Regions from separate parts of the Exiguobacterium sp. SL-10 genome, predicted to be linked through region 2. Evidence: riboswitches for the same ligand, from Rfam matches in the RefSeq annotation. Region 2 holds a riboswitch; each other region holds the start of a gene.

Region 1 (5,175 bases), on a different contig from region 2:
GACCAGGTCGCTTGATGCGACTTGGTTCTTTTTTAGTCGAACCGGACTACGGCCTTTTATATATAATGATTGGAAAAGTGAGAAGTAAGGGGGGAATAAAGTTGGAATAAACATACTATGAATCATAAAAGTGAATTCATTTAAGAATAGGACGTGATCAAGATGGCAAGAATACAAATCGGCGATGTGTTTAAGATTAACACACCTAACGGAGAGGCTTATCTTCAATACGTTCACGAAGATAAAACGATAGGCGAGTTAGTTAGAATATTGCCAGGGGTATATGAAAAAACTCCAAAAAACCTTAAAGAAATAGTCGCGGAGAAAGAAGCGTATCTATTGCATTGCCCACTCAAACCGGCTATAAGACACAAGATCATTGAAGCCATTTCGAACTATGACATACCTCAGGATTTTAAAATCCCTCATAAATTTAGAACAGAGATAACAGATAACGAGGGGAATCTTGTGGGGTGGCATATCGTAGATTATTCCACTTGGTATAACCATGAAGTCTATGAGTTAACAGAAGAACAAATCCAATTATCTCCCTGGGATACTTGGAGTTATCCGCTATTAGTCAAGCGAATCACAGAAGGTTGGGCGTTAGAGAACTGGAAGTAAATTAGTATACTAAAGGCTTATAAGAGAGCTAAGAATCATCTATTGTTAATGCTGGAATAAATGAAAAGACGCGACCAAATCAAGATGGCCGCATCTTTTCATTTTAAATTATATGAGTTAAACCTTTTCCGCCCACGCCACATCAATAAATTCATCGCGTCCTGAAATAGCCCGATCTTCCTTATAATGTTTCGGATTCTTCTTATGGAAGTCTTGATGGTATTCCTCGGCCGGATAAAACGTGTCGGCCGGTAAGATTTTCGTGACGATCGGCTGTTTGAAACGTCCACTCGCCGCGAGCGCGTCGCGACTCTGTTCTGCTTTCACGCGTTGTTCTTCCGTATGATAGAAGATGGCTGGCGCATACTGGCTGCCACGGTCTTGGAACTGGCCGCCGTCATCGGTCGGGTCGGTCTGAATCCAATATAGTTCGAGCAGGCGCTCGTATGCGAACAGCGTCGGGTCGAACGTGATCTCGACGACCTCATAATGACCGGTCGTCCCCGTCTTCACTTGTTCATACGTCGGGTCGTCGACGTGACCACCCGTATAGCCTGATACGATCGATTCGATACCAGGTTGTTCCTCGAACGGCGTCACCATGCACCAAAAACAACCGCCTGCGAATGTTGCTTTTTCCATTTTTACATCCCCCTCAATCAATTTCCAAAAAAAAGCGCCCATGTCATCGACATGAGCGCTTCGTCATATCGGCCAAGGCAAACGCCTTGCTGGTAGTAGCACCTTGCCGAAGCAGGTTGCTGTGAAGTCATAGAGCCAGGTCTCTCGTTCACTCAAGATATCGATATGTAGTTCGTGACAGCATCATACCATCAGATTTGAAGCGGCGTCAACGGTTTGGCTTGCGTCGAAGTTGGAACAAGGTGGCACCGAGAATCAGGATGACGAGTACGATCGAGGCGGGCGTCGAATAAGCCTCTTCCCGGGCGTACAGTTGTAAAAAGAACAAGGCGAAGACGGCGAGTAAGACGAGCATATAAGAACGGGTCATGGTTACCTCCTTTTTCTTTCAGTGTATCAACTTATACATTCATTGGCGATGAAAAACAGGAATCGGGACGTCTTTAGAGAATATCATCCATTGACCAAAGGAGGAATCATCATGACTGACACATACGATTTTATGGAACTTGATATCGAATCAGCCCATCACGGCTATAAAGAAGGGACGTTCACAGCCCGTGACGTGACTGCTTTCTATTTGACAAGGATTGCCCAGTTGAACGACAAACTGAAGGCGGTCATCCAAGTGAACCCGGACGCCTTGTTCGAGGCCGAGTCGGCTGACAGGGCGTATCGTCGCGGGCTACGCTTGCCGCTACTCGGCATTCCTGTCTTGATTAAAGACAATATCGAAACAGCCGGACTCATGAAGACGACGGCCGGGGCCGTGGCGCTCGAAAATCACTTCGCTGGAAAGGACGCGCACCTCGTCCGTCTCCTTCGTGACAACGGGGCCATCATCCTCGGAAAAGCAAACTTGTCCGAATGGGCCAACTTTTTGACAGAAGGCATGCCGAACGGGTGGAGCGGGGTTGGTGGCCAGACGCTCAATCCGTATGGTGACAAGCTCAATGTCGGAGGGTCGAGTTCAGGTTCGGCGTCAGCGGTCGCAGCGAACTTGACACTGCTCGCCGTCGGTAGCGAGACGAGCGGCTCGATCATCCATCCGAGCGTGCACAACGGTATCGTCGGCATCAAACCGACCGTCGGCCTCATCAGCCGGAGTGGAATCATCCCGATCTCGCGGTCGCAAGACACGGCGGGACCGATGGCACGCACTCTCGAAGACGCGGTACGTGCACTTGAAGCGATGGTCGGGGAAGACCCATCGGACCCGTCGACACTAAACCTCCCGGCCGGCCCGCCGTATCGGACGTGCCTCGACGTGCGCCAAGCGGTCGGGATGCGTGTCGGGATTGTCAAAGCAGACTTATCGGAAGAAGAGCAATCCTTATACGGTGAGGCGGTCGAGCTGTTGAAGCAGAGCGGCATTGAACTGGTCGAAGTCGAACTGCCCGCCCATGACACGCTCGACCAAGGCGATATTCTGTACCACGAGTTCAAACTCGGAATCGAGGCGTACCTCGCCACGACGACGCTCCTATACGAGACGTTGTCTGATTTGATTGACTGGAACAACAAGCATCCTGAGACGATCCCGCATGGACAAAAGACGTTCGAGAAAGCGGAACAACTGTCGGGACGTCTCATCGAGCCGGCTTATTTGACGCGCCGGCTCGATGACGTACGTGACGCCAAAACGGACGGACTCGACCGCCTATTGAATGAGCAGCAGTTGCACGGACTCGTCTTGCCTCACGATTTGAACTATGACATGGCTGCAAAAGCCGGGCATCCGACCATCACGATCCCGTTTCGATTGAAAGCGAGCGGGGCTCCGTTCGGCTTGTCGTTCACGGGGACGAGTTATGCCGAACGTGACTTGATCCGAATCGCCTTTGCGTTCGAGCAACAAGTGACACGTCCCGTCCCACCGTTATAAGAACGTTGCACCGGTCGTCCACGTCCGCTACAATGGTACGTATGCGGATTGAAGAAAGGACAGATAGCAATGAAACCATCTATATACGGGCTGACGTTCGATCAGCTGACGGAAGCGTGTGTCGCTTGGGGATACAGCGCCTTCCATGCGAGACAAATTTGGGACTCGCTCTACATCGACCGAGTGAAGCAAATCGAGGATATCTCGGTTCGGGCCGAGGTGCGTGAGGCGCTCGCCGCCGAGTACGTCATCTCGACACAAGACCTGTTCGTCAAGCAAGAGGCGGGCGACGGGACGGTCAAATTCTTACTTAAGTTACATGATGGTCACTATATCGAGACCGTACTCATGCGTCACAAATATGGACGTTCGGTCTGTGTGACGACGCAGGTCGGATGCAATATCGGCTGCAGCTTCTGTGCGAGCGGACTTTTGAAAAAGACACGTGATTTGACGGCCGGTGAAGTCGTCGAACAGATCATGACCGTCCAACACTACTTGGACGAGGTCGGCGAAGGTGCCCGGGTCAGCCATATCGTCGTCATGGGAATCGGCGAACCGTTCGATAACTTTGACAACTTGGTCGACTTCCTGCGCGTCGTCAAAGACGAGCGCGGACTCGCCATCGCGCCACGTAAAATCAACGTGTCGACGAGTGGACTCGCCGACAAGATTTACAAGTTCGCGGACCTCGATCTTCGCATCAACTTGGCGCTGTCGCTTCATGCGCCGAACGATGCGCTGCGGACGCAGGTCATGAAAATCAACCGGGCGTTCCCGCTCGACAAGCTCATGCCGGCGATTCGGTATTATGTCGAGAAGACGAACAAACGGATCACGTTCGAATACATTCTATTGTCGAAAGTGAATGACTTGCCGGAGCACGCCGAAGAATTGGCGGCGCTCATCGACGACATCAAGGACAAGTCGTACGTCAACTTGATCCCGTATAATCCGGTCAACGAGCATATCCAATACGAGCGCAGTACGTCCGAGGATATCATGGCGTTTTATGACGTCTTGAAGAAGCGTGGCATCAACACGGGTGTCCGCCTCGAACACGGTACTGACATCGATGCGGCCTGTGGCCAATTGCGCAGTAAACATATGAACGTCGAAGGTGCGAAATAAGTGGACTCCTTGAATCACTCGATTCAAGGAGTTTTTTTATGGAGAGACGCTCCAAAGACGGGAAAAGAGTCGTCGCCAACAACTCGCTGAAACGATTTTGATAAATAGTGAATAGACCTCGTCCGCTCAGGGAATAGTCAGTTGAAATCAATGTAGAGAGTGGAGGCATTTCAATGGAGACAGTAAACGCTGCGTTATGGATTCGAGTCAGAAACACGCTTGGGGAGGGCCCGTGTTGGGACGCTGAGCTAAAACGATTCTATTGGGTCGATATCGAGGGACATACACTTTGGTGGTACGATGAACAGGAAGATGAGCTGTCGTCGTTCGATATGGGACAACAGATCGGGTTTGCGGTCCCGAAAGTGACAGACGGCGTCGTCGTCGGGTTGAAAGACGGGATTTATGAGTGGGACGAGACGTCAAAAGAGCTCGATAAAATCGTCGAACTCGACGACTCGGAAGGAAACCTTCGCTTCAATGACGGGAAAGCCGACCCGTACGGCCGCATCTTCGCCGGAACGCTCCACCTCGACGACGAGGAGAACGAGGCGACGCTCTATCGCGTGAACCGCGACGGCACGACCGAGGTCATGTTGAGCGAGTTGACATTATCGAACGGACTGACATGGTCCCCGGACCACTCGATTTTCTATCATATCGATACACCGACCGAGACGGTCCGTAAATACCCGTTCGACTTGAAAACGGGAACGCTCGGGGAAGGGGAAGTCGTCATTGATTTTAAAGACGAGGAAGGATTCCCGGACGGCATGACATCTGATGAGGACGGTTTCTTGTGGATCGCCCATTTTGCCGGCGGGAAAGTGTCGAGATGGAACCCGCAAACTGGTGAGAAAGTGCTCGAGGTGAGCGTCCCTGCTCCGAACGTC
Region 2 (5,175 bases):
ATTGGAGCATCGTGAGGATCCGTCCATGGTCAGCGACCGACGAGCTCATGATGATTTCAGCACCTTCTGGAAGCTCATCAAGTGATTTGTAGTCTTGTGAGTAGACACCGATCGGCTCGATGTGGACACCGCCAGCTGATGCGAATTTGTAGTCTTTGTTTTCAGCCATTTGCGACTCGAGGTACGGCTCGTGTTGGAAGTAGTTCGCGTCGAGCTCCCCGTCCGCGAGCGTCTTGTTCGGGAGAACGTAGTCTTGGAACTTCTTAATTTCGAGCGTATAGCCCTTCTCTTCATATTCGTCTTGAATGTGTTCTAAAATCTCAGCGTGCGGGACGTTCGACGCGCCGACGACGAGCGTCTTGTCATCGCCTGAACCTGATTCTGAATCCCCACCGCCGCAAGCCGCGAGAATCGTGAGTGCTGAAGCTGCTGTCAATCCGAGTACTGTTTTCCATGATTTCATTATAAAACCCCTCCAAATTTTCTATTTCGATCAAGCGGAACGCTTGTCAATTACGGATACGAGTCGATCGCCGATGAACTGGATGACGAAGACGATGACCAAGATTAAGACGGTCGCGACGAACGTGACGTCGCTTTGTGAACGCTGGAATCCTTCGAGGAACGCCAAGTTACCAAGTCCCCCGCCCCCGACGACCCCTGCCATCGCCGTGTAACCGACGATCGCGACGATCGTGACCGTGATGCCTGACACGATGGCCGGCAACGCTTCAGGGAACAATACTTTATAGACAATCTGCCATTTCGTCGCACCCATCGATTCGGCCGCCTCGATGACGCCGCGGTCGACTTCGCGAAGCGCGAGCTCGACCATCCGCGCATAGAACGGAGCCGCACCGATGATCAGTGCCGGCAGTGCTGCCGTCGAGCCGAGCATCGTCCCAACGACGAGTAACGTGAACGGGATGAGCAAGATAATCAAAATGATGAACGGGATTGACCGGAACACGTTGACGATTGCGCTGATGATTGTGTAAATCGGCCGGTTTTTCATCATGAGTGGCTCGTTCGTGACATATAGGAGCATCCCGAGGGCAAGACCGATGACGAATGTCGCGGCTCCGGCGACGAGCGTCATATAGAGCGTCTCCCACGTCTGTTCCAACATAACTTGCCAATCTACATTAGGAAACATCGCTTTCTACCTCCACTTCCACTGCCTGTGACCGGATTGAGGCGATGGCCCGCTCGACTTCAGCCGGCTCTCCGATCAATTGGATGAATAATGTCCCGAGGGCACCGACTTGTGACTGCGTCACGTTCCCGCCGATGATGTTGAAGCCGATATCATGCTGCTTCAACACTTCCGACAAAATCGGTTGTTCGGCCGTCTCGTTCAAGAATTTAAGCTTGACGATTTGACCGCTCGGATAACGGGCTTTCAAATGCTCGAACGTGAGCGACATGTCCTCGACCGCACCAATTTGTTTGACGAACTCTTTTGTGATCGGCTGCTCCGGATGTTGGAACACGTCGGCGACTTGTCCGGTCTCGACGACCTTCCCGGCCTCCATGACGGCGACACGGTGACAAATCTTTTGAATGACATGCATCTCATGGGTGATGAGGACGATTGTCAAACCGAGCTTCTTATTGATACTGACGAGCAGTTCGAGAATCGAATCGGTCGTCTTCGGGTCGAGGGCGCTCGTCGCTTCATCGCAGAGGAGCACTTCTGGATTCGTAGCGAGCGCGCGGGCGATCCCGACTCGCTGCTTTTGGCCACCCGATAGTTGTGACGGATAGCTGTCTTCTCGTCCGGCGAGGCCGACGAGTTCGACGAGTTCTTGGACGCGGCGTTTGCGCTCGCTCGCCGGTACCCCGATGAGCTCGAGCGGGAAGCTGATGTTCTCAGCGACCGTGCGCGACCATAATAAGTTGAAGTGTTGGAACACCATCGAGACGTTTTTACGTACCCCGCGTAGTTCCTTCGGCGTGAGCTTCGTCAGCTCGCTGCCGGCGACCACGATTTCACCGCTTGACGGTGCCTCGAGTCGGTTGAGCAACCGGATAAGCGTCGACTTTCCCGCTCCCGAATATCCGATTATTCCAAAAATTTCGCCGCTTTCAATCGTAAGCGACACATCATCGACCGCCTGGACCCGACCGTTTTTCGTATCGAACCATTTGGCCACATTGCGTAGTTGAATCAATCCATTTCCCTCCTGACAACAAAAAAAGTACGCACGTTTGAGCAAACGTGCGTACTTTATCGTACGGACAACGATTGCTCTCATCTTCCAAGGTTTACACCTTGCTGGAATTAGCACCATTTCGGATTGCTCCGCGGTTGCTGGGCGTCATAGGGCCAGTCCCTCAGCCTCTCTTGATAAGAGTGGTTGCGTATTTGATTAGCCTTATCATAGCGACATATTATTTTCATGTCAAACTATTTTATGCAAAAAAATAAAAAAAGGTGCCATCCGAGGATGACACAGAACGTAGCACCTTGAGACACGGGAAGGACAACCCATAGATGAACCTCTTTTGCCCGATCAGAGCATTCATCCTTATATGGGGGATTTTACCCAATCATCACTCGGTCTTCGAACGGACCATGCAATTACGCGACCGGTGCCTCGACGCTTGATTTTTTTGGGGGACAATCGAAGGGACGGTCCACCTGAAATCGCGTAAGCTCATGCAGCGGTTGTTCGAAAACGTCTTGCTGACGGGAAAATCTCGTCCTATGTTGTGTTCAAGTAAGATGTTGTAATGAATATATCATTCGTGAACTTTCTGTGTCAACTGATTATTTAAAATTTTCAGATTATTCTCATCATCCTATCTCATTTAACGAAAGATAGGACGTGCTGAACGTTTTGAAACGCATACAACCGATCCCGAACCTGGCCATTCTCCAGCTTTAATAGCGCCGGGACGCTCATGACCTGATACGCCTCAAGCTCGTTCGGGATAAAGTTGGCGTCACGCTTTTCAATCCGGATTTCTGGGTCGACCGCCTCGACGACCGAGAGCATTCGCTCCGCCACGGCGCATGTACCGCACATCGGAGCGTATATATATAAGAATCCGTCTGTCATCATTGTTCTCACCTCTTCTTTTAGTATATGAATGCGGACCGCTCTGTTCAAAAGTTGTGCTCAAATGGAAAATTCTGAACATTTCAACATTTCTTGTTGACGCTCGCCAGAAAGAAGCATAGTATGGTCATTAACTTTATTGCTTTTGTACATAACAGCATACCAGTAGAAAAGGACAGGTGAATCCCCAATGACGGAAGAGAAGCTTACCGGAAAACAGTTTTTGATGAACGTATTGAACGGCCTCAGTCTAGCCATTCTCATCGCCCTTATCCCGAGCGCTTTGCTCGGTGAATTAACGAAAGCCATCTTGCCGTATGTTCCGTCCTTGCAGTTCATCTTGGACGCGACGACGATTGCGATGCGCCTCTTACCAGTCATCATCGGTGTCGCCGTCGCCATGCAGTTCGGACGCTCGGCACTCGAGGCCGGGACGATCGGCATCGCCACCCAGGTCGGCAGTGGCGCCATTCGCATCGAGGAAGGCGCATTCCTCATGGCCGGGATCGGTGACGTCATCACGGCCGGCGTGACGGCCGCTCTCGCGACGTTCCTTGTCATGCAGCTGTCGCCACGTTTGAAGACGTACACGGTACTCGTCTTGCCGATGACGGTCATCGTCGTCGCCGGAGGGATCGGGGCGTTCCTGCTCACTTACATCTCACAAATCACGATGTACGTCGGGACGATCATCATGACGATGACGGAACTGCAGCCGATCGTGATGGGCATGTTGATCGCGATGGCGTTCTCGCTCATCATCGTCTCGCCAATCTCGACGGTCGGCATCGCCACGGCCATCAGCCTGTCTGGTGTCGCCGCCGGGGCGGCCAACCTCGGCGTTGTCGCAGCGGGCTTCGGTCTCGCCATCGCCGGCTGGCAGATGAACGCGACGGGAACATCCATCGCCCACTTCCTCGGCTCGCCGAAGATTCAAATGGCGAACTTCGTCCGTCGTCCGATCATGATGTTGCCCGTGCTCGCCAATGCGGCCATCCTCGGAGCGCTCGCAGGCATCCTTCGAATTGAAGGTACACCAATCAGTGCCGGTTTCGGTGTGTCTGGTCTCATCGGACCGATCAACGCCTTGCACCTCATGCCCGGCGGTTTCGCGCTTTGGAACGTCATGCTCGTCATCGTCCTGTTCGGGCTCATCCCGGTGACACTCGGGATTGTCTTCTACCGCCTGTTCAACCGGACGTCACTCGTTCAACCGGAACATTACCGCCTCGATTTTGAATAATACAAAACCCGGCTTCTCATGAAGAGAAACCGGGTTTTGTTTAGCCTTGAATCATCGCTTCATATTCTTCGGCTGACATGAGTTTATCGACGTCTGACGCGTCGTTCAACTCGACTTCGATCATCCAAGCGCCTTCGAACGGTGCTTCGTTGACGAGTTCTGGTGAATCGGCGAGTGATTCGTTCACCGCTGTGATTTTCCCAGAGATTGGAGCGTACAATTCTGAAACGGTTTTGACCGACTCGACCGAACCGAATGGCTCATCGAGTAAAATCGTGCCGCCGACTTCAGGAAGTTCGACAAAGACGATATCCCCTAGTTCGCTTTGTGCGAAATCTGTGATCCCGATGCGGGCCACGCTTCCGTTCACTTCAACCCATTCGTGCTCTTTTGAATAACGTAGATTGGCTGGTACTTTGCTCATCTTAACTTCCCCCTCAAATGAATTAGACTCACACGAGTATTATAGCACTTCGCCCCAAACGTCTGTAAACGACTTTTCTGAAAATCCGACAGTTGATTTTTGACCATCTGTCACGATCGGGCGCTTCAAAAGCATACCATTACTCGCTAAAAGCTCGATTTGTTCGTCTTCTGATAGATTTGGCAACTGATCTTTGATGCCTTCGTTTCGATATACCTGTCCGCTCGTATTGAAGAATTTTTTAAGCGGCAGACCCGACTGTTTCCATAGCTCAGCCAACTCGTCTTTTGACGGTGTCGCTTCGACGATATGGACGTATGTATAGTCGATGCCGTTCTCTTTCAACCACTTTTCTGCTTTTTTACACGTACTGCATGGCGGATAGCCATATAGTGTCACCATGTTCATCACCTCTTCTATAAATGTAGCACATTCCGAATCAA
Region 3 (5,175 bases), on a different contig from region 2:
CAGATGAAAATGATCCGCTTGTAAAACTATTAGATGAAATACCTATGGAGATTGCAGAACAGGGTCCTGCACGTTCAGTAGAGTGGCTTAATGAACACAATGCTGAATTGAAGGGTATTTTTATCGCCGACGGTGAGTTCGTTAAATTTATGCCAGTTCAAAAAGAGACACCATCAGTAAGAGCTATGGCGGTTTCGGGGGCATGTGTATGGGCAGTTACAAAAGCAATAGGTTTGAATTTCATACCTTGGGCTAAAATCTTAAAGGTTAAAACCGTCGCAAAGTCTTTTGGGGGTCTAGCGCAACTTACTAAGTTGGTATATACATCGTACAAACATCAAAGAAATCTCGGTTTAGGTCAAAAGAACGCAATTAAAAAGGCTGTCCGACTCGTTTTAGGTAAGAAAGGCTTCGGAGAAACTAAAATTGAAGCTGTATATCAATTTTTCGAAATGGATGCCGTTGTAGAAAAGTGTTTTTTGTGAGAATTTGTTTCTTAAAAACGTCTAAATTCACTAAAAGAATTGTGAATTTAGACGTTTTTTATCTTTTCTTCTTGGTTCTTTTCTTTTTTTTAGAATTTCGGAAAGAAAAAGACCTGAAATCGAAGTGAACTGTACACGGTACTAACTCATATCGGAAGTGAATTTGGGATGTCGAAAAAGATAGTTACGTCAAAGGAGATAAATCAGTTAAGCACAAATATGTACGTTAAATCCGAAAGACCATCGGCTACTATAATCTTCATGGTTATCAATGAAAATGAAAAGATGACCCCTGTAAAGGAATCATCTCTTTGGAGCAGTGTAAGTTTTTAAAAGCATCCTTTGCACATTGGACAATTGATTTCTGCGAGAGACCTATTTTTATGCCGTAACGTCTTGTTTCTCGTAAATCGGCACCCATCCTTCCGTCGTCACGAAAATCCGGACGGCGACGACTTTGCGGTCATCTTGGAGCGTGAAGTAGTGGCGCGTGTTCACCGGTACCGAGATGAGGTCACCCGGATTGAGCTCGATGTTGAAGTAACCGCGCTCGGCGTCGTCGATAGCGAAGATACCATGACCGCTGACGATGAAGCGGACCTCGTCATCCGTGTGATGGTGCTCTTTTTGGAAGTTGACGAGCAGTTCGTCCAAGTTCGGCGTCGCATCCGACAATGAAATGACGTCGGCCGTCTCGTAGCCGCGGCGCTCCGATACGTCGCGAATCTCATCGCGGAACGTCGACAAGATGGCTTGTTTGTCCTCGTCCGTCAACTGGTAGTTCTCTTGCAGGTTTTCTGGGAGCTTTGTGATATCCCACTGCTCGTACAAAATCCCGCGGGACTCTAAAAAGGCACTCACTTCAGTTTGATCGACGTAACGCTCTTCGGTTTGTTGGAAATAGACAGTTGCCATGGTTGGTTCCTCCTTATGAATGGACGCCTAGGGCGCGTAGTTTTAATGTATAGCTGAACAAAAATTCGTAAGCTTCTAAATAGCGTTTGGCCGCGGCCGGGGTCTTGCCCCATACCGTGATGCCATGATTGCGAATCAGGACAGCGCCGGCGCTTGTATTGACATGCGGCGCAAATGCGGCCGCGAGCGTCGGGATATCAGCGTGGTTCTCAATGATTGGGACGCGGACGACCGCGTCCTCGTCCCAGAAGTCAAGCGCCTTGATGATTTCTTGACCGGTGAAGACGACTTCGCCGGTAGCGGCATGGAGCTCGGAGATGACGTTATTGTCAATCGTATGGACATGGAGCGAACAGGCCGCCTCGGTGCGATTGAACACCTCGACGTGGAGCAGCGTCTCAGCGGATGGCCGACCGTTCTGTTCTCCAATCAAACGTCCGGCCGCATCGACATGAACGAAGTCGTCCGGTGTTCGTTTCCGTTTATCTCGTCCGCTCGCCGTGACGAGAAATTCGAGCGGATCGTCACTGACACGAATCGCCAAATTCCCACTCGTTCCGGGGAACCAGTCGCGGGCGGCGAGTTCGTCTTTAATGTCGGCAAGTTCGAGCCAACGTGTCGTGATGCTCATACGGCCACCTCCTGCAGATGATGAGTGATGTCGTCAAACGTCTCGAACGGGGCGTAAGCGATCCCTTCTGCCTCACAGAGTGTGATGAGTTGGCCCCGGGCGTAGACAAAGTCGGCACGCTTCGCGACCTCGAAGTCGGTCACCGAGTCACCAATCACGATCAAGCGGTCAGCGGGATTGACGATGCGACGGGCAATCGTCGGTTTGCAGCAGCCGCAATCGTTCGTACAGTGCTCGTCGCAAGCGTGCGGCCAAGCGACGGTGACCGTCTCAGCGGAGAAGTCGGCAACGTTACAGTAAATGTGTTCTGGGTCGACGTGACCGTCTAAGATCGGATGGACGAAAAAGTCCATCCCGCCGCTGACGACGTCAAACTTCCAGCCGTGTGCTTCCACTTGTGCGAGTAAGTCCGGAAATCCTTGACGCACGGTGATACGATTCAACAAATAGTCGCGATACGTCTCGGCGTCCGTACTCGGGAGCAATGCGAACATTTGCCCGACCCCGGAGCGAATCGACATCCGCTGCTCAAGGACCGCATCTTTCAACTCGACCCAATCGGGCGGGGCGAACGCCTTCATTAAGGCAATGATATTGTCTTCCGCTGTGATCGTCCCGTCGAAGTCGCAGAGAATATGGACCGTCATCGTTGTGCCCATGCCTTCAACGCGGTATCGAGTTCGTCCGACTGTCCCTCAGTTTGACCGAGGACGTGGTCGATTGCTTGCCGGAAAGCGCGAGCCCCGGCGGCTGCACCGTCCGGGTGACCGTGAATGCCACCGCCGGCGTTGATGACGACATTCGTTCCGAAATCACGGATGATGTCTTTGACGAGTCCCGGATGAATCCCGGCTGACGGGACCGGTAAAATCGGTTTCGACCAATGCGGTTCGGCGCTCTTGTCACGAATCGCGAACGCCTCGTCACGCGGTGTCGCGAGCGAGCCGTACGGAGACGGGAAGAGCGTCAAATCGGCACCGGCGAGGCGAGGGAGTTTACCGAGCAAGAGCGAATGACGGATTGAACCGGTCAAGGCGCCGGCAAAGGCCGGATGCGCCAAAATCGGCACGCGGATGTCTGGGTCGTTCGCGAGTTCGCGCAATGTGTCGAGACCGTACGTATAGACGTTGAACAGGAGTGCTGTCGCACCCGCCTCGATGAGTCGACGCGCCTGGTCACGCAGACCGAACACCGGGCCGCTCAACGTGATGGCGTAGAGGACACGCTTCCCGGTCGTCTCGAAGTGGGCTTGAATGACGTCCGCTCCAATCCGGGCCCGTTCGAGCGACGGGGTGAGCGGGTTGTCGTATAAAATCTCGTCGTCTTTGACGATATCAATCCCACCGGCGAATTGAACGCGGAGTTGCTGCTCGAGAAACGCGAGATCTCGCCCGATGACGCCTTTGAAGATGCTCATGACGAGCGGACGATCATGGACACCGAGTAACTCGCGAATCCCGTCGACACCGAATTTAGCGCCCTTGAAATCGGGAGCGAGCGTCTCGGGCAACGTCAAGTCGATTAACCGAATCGAATCGTCGAGGGACAGTTTCCCGAACGTCGTCGTCAAGATGGATGAGAAGTCAGGGCTGACATTATGTAACGGATAGCGGATCGTGAAGCGGCTCGTTGTGTCTGTATGAGATGTCGAGACGACCTCACCACGGTACGCCTGTAACTGCTCTTGCTCTAAGTGAGGCAGCTCCGTCCATGTGCCGACGGTCAGCTCGAGGGCGATTTTGTCAGCGACGGCCGCAACCGCGTCCGTTCGTTTGATTTCATATGTAGCAGTGATACTCAAAAAAGTTCCTCCTTCCAGGCAAACAAAAAATGACCCCATGCCGAGGCAAGAGGTCATCATAAAAAATGAACTCTTATCTCTCAGCTTTCGCTGCAAGAATTAGCACCGTGCCATCTCTGGTCGGTTGCTGCGACATCATCGGGCTCGTCCCTCCGTCTGCTCTTGATAAGAATGTGATTTGAAGTTGTGAAATTTAATTGAATTTTTGCACAGAATCGCCATGTCGTCAATTCCTTTTTTTCCAAAAAAAATATTTTGGGAAGTTGTTTCCATATATGCACAAAAAAAGACGGAGTTTTGTCGGGAAAATGACGTTGACAATCGTGACGTCGAGTCCGTAATATTCATCACATAAGTTCACCGAATCGAATAAACCACTCTTATCGCGAGTTGGCAGAGGGAATTGGCCCGATGACGCCGCAGCAACCGACCACTAGGCACGGTGCTACATCCACCAGACGAATGTCTGACAGATGAGAGGAACAACCAATTTGGCTGTGCCTCTTTCTCGCGGAGAAAGGGGCTTTTTTTGTGGGCAACGTACAGGAAGGGGAAAACATCATGTCATATCAACCATTTACAGAACAGACCGTCGTCGAGCATGTGAAAACGTTGGGGTTAATCGAAGACGGAGGCATCACGCATTGCGAAGAGATCGGGGACGGCAATTTGAACCTCGTGTTCCGCATCCGACAAGGCGAAACGAGTCTCGTCGTCAAACAGGCGCTCCCGTATGCGAAAGTCGTCGGTGAAAGTTGGCCGCTCACACTTGAACGGGCGTGGATTGAGCAGTTGGCGTTGCGCGAATTCGCCAACGTCGTCCCTCGTTTCGTGCCAATCGTGCTTGGTAGTGACCGCACGCTCGCCTACACGATTTTAGAGGATCTGTCAGATTTTGATATCGTTCGGACAGGCTATTTGGAAGGGAAAACGTATCCTGAACTGGCCCGCCATGTTGGTGAATTTTTAGGCGAGACGCTGTTCGCGACGTCGGATTACGCGGCCGGACCGATCGCGAAGAAGCGGATTGAACGTGACTATTATAACCCGGAACTGTGTGACATCACCGAGAAACTCATCTTCACCGATCCGTTCAAAGACGCGGAGTCGAATAATATCGAAGCGGCACTACGAGACGACGTCGAGCGACTTTGGGAAGACCAGGCGCTCAAAGTCGAGGTGACGAAACTGAAAGTCGGCTTTGTCACAAAACATGAGGCACTCCTGCATGGAGACTTACATACGGGTAGCATCTTTGCGACCCAACAAGAGACGAAGATTATCGATCCGGAGTTCGCGTTTTACGGACCGTTCGGTTTCGATATCGGGCAAATCGTCGCTCA

Evidence for each region. A riboswitch is a leader RNA that binds a small molecule or an ion and turns the genes downstream of it on or off. The one in region 2 is predicted to bind S-adenosylmethionine.
Region 1: linked by a shared signal. The riboswitch ahead of msrA (peptide-methionine (S)-S-oxide reductase MsrA) and the one ahead of EVJ33_RS13350 (methionine ABC transporter ATP-binding protein) in region 2 are both predicted to bind S-adenosylmethionine.
Region 3: linked by a shared signal. The riboswitch ahead of EVJ33_RS07375 (2,3-diketo-5-methylthiopentyl-1-phosphate enolase) and the one ahead of EVJ33_RS13350 (methionine ABC transporter ATP-binding protein) in region 2 are both predicted to bind S-adenosylmethionine.

The regions. Positions count from the first base shown of each region.
Region 1 is NZ_SJUP01000003.1:167,075-172,249, reverse strand. Features, by position in the region: gene EVJ33_RS05495 (hypothetical protein) at 163-624, shown strand; gene msrA (peptide-methionine (S)-S-oxide reductase MsrA) at 742-1,266, opposite strand; SAM riboswitch class I at 1,330-1,430, opposite strand; gene EVJ33_RS15510 (hypothetical protein) at 1,475-1,636, opposite strand; gene EVJ33_RS05485 (amidase family protein) at 1,748-3,151, shown strand; gene rlmN (dual-specificity RNA methyltransferase RlmN) at 3,221-4,282, shown strand; gene EVJ33_RS05475 (SMP-30/gluconolactonase/LRE family protein) at 4,456-5,175, shown strand, end outside.
Region 2 is NZ_SJUP01000014.1:47,583-52,757, reverse strand. Features, by position in the region: gene EVJ33_RS13360 (MetQ/NlpA family ABC transporter substrate-binding protein) at 1-463, opposite strand, end outside; gene EVJ33_RS13355 (methionine ABC transporter permease) at 494-1,156, opposite strand; gene EVJ33_RS13350 (methionine ABC transporter ATP-binding protein) at 1,146-2,174, opposite strand; SAM riboswitch class I at 2,252-2,357, opposite strand; gene EVJ33_RS13345 (thioredoxin family protein) at 2,811-3,077, opposite strand; gene EVJ33_RS13340 (PTS sugar transporter subunit IIC) at 3,256-4,308, shown strand; gene gcvH (glycine cleavage system protein GcvH) at 4,349-4,732, opposite strand; gene EVJ33_RS13330 (arsenate reductase family protein) at 4,772-5,134, opposite strand.
Region 3 is NZ_SJUP01000005.1:56,897-62,071, reverse strand. Features, by position in the region: gene EVJ33_RS07395 (hypothetical protein) at 1-485, shown strand, start outside; gene EVJ33_RS07390 (1,2-dihydroxy-3-keto-5-methylthiopentene dioxygenase) at 867-1,400, opposite strand; gene EVJ33_RS07385 (methylthioribulose 1-phosphate dehydratase) at 1,414-2,031, opposite strand; gene EVJ33_RS07380 (2-hydroxy-3-keto-5-methylthiopentenyl-1-phosphate phosphatase) at 2,028-2,678, opposite strand; gene EVJ33_RS07375 (2,3-diketo-5-methylthiopentyl-1-phosphate enolase) at 2,675-3,832, opposite strand; SAM riboswitch class I at 3,903-4,004, opposite strand; SAM riboswitch class I at 4,210-4,312, shown strand; gene mtnK (S-methyl-5-thioribose kinase) at 4,394-5,175, shown strand, end outside.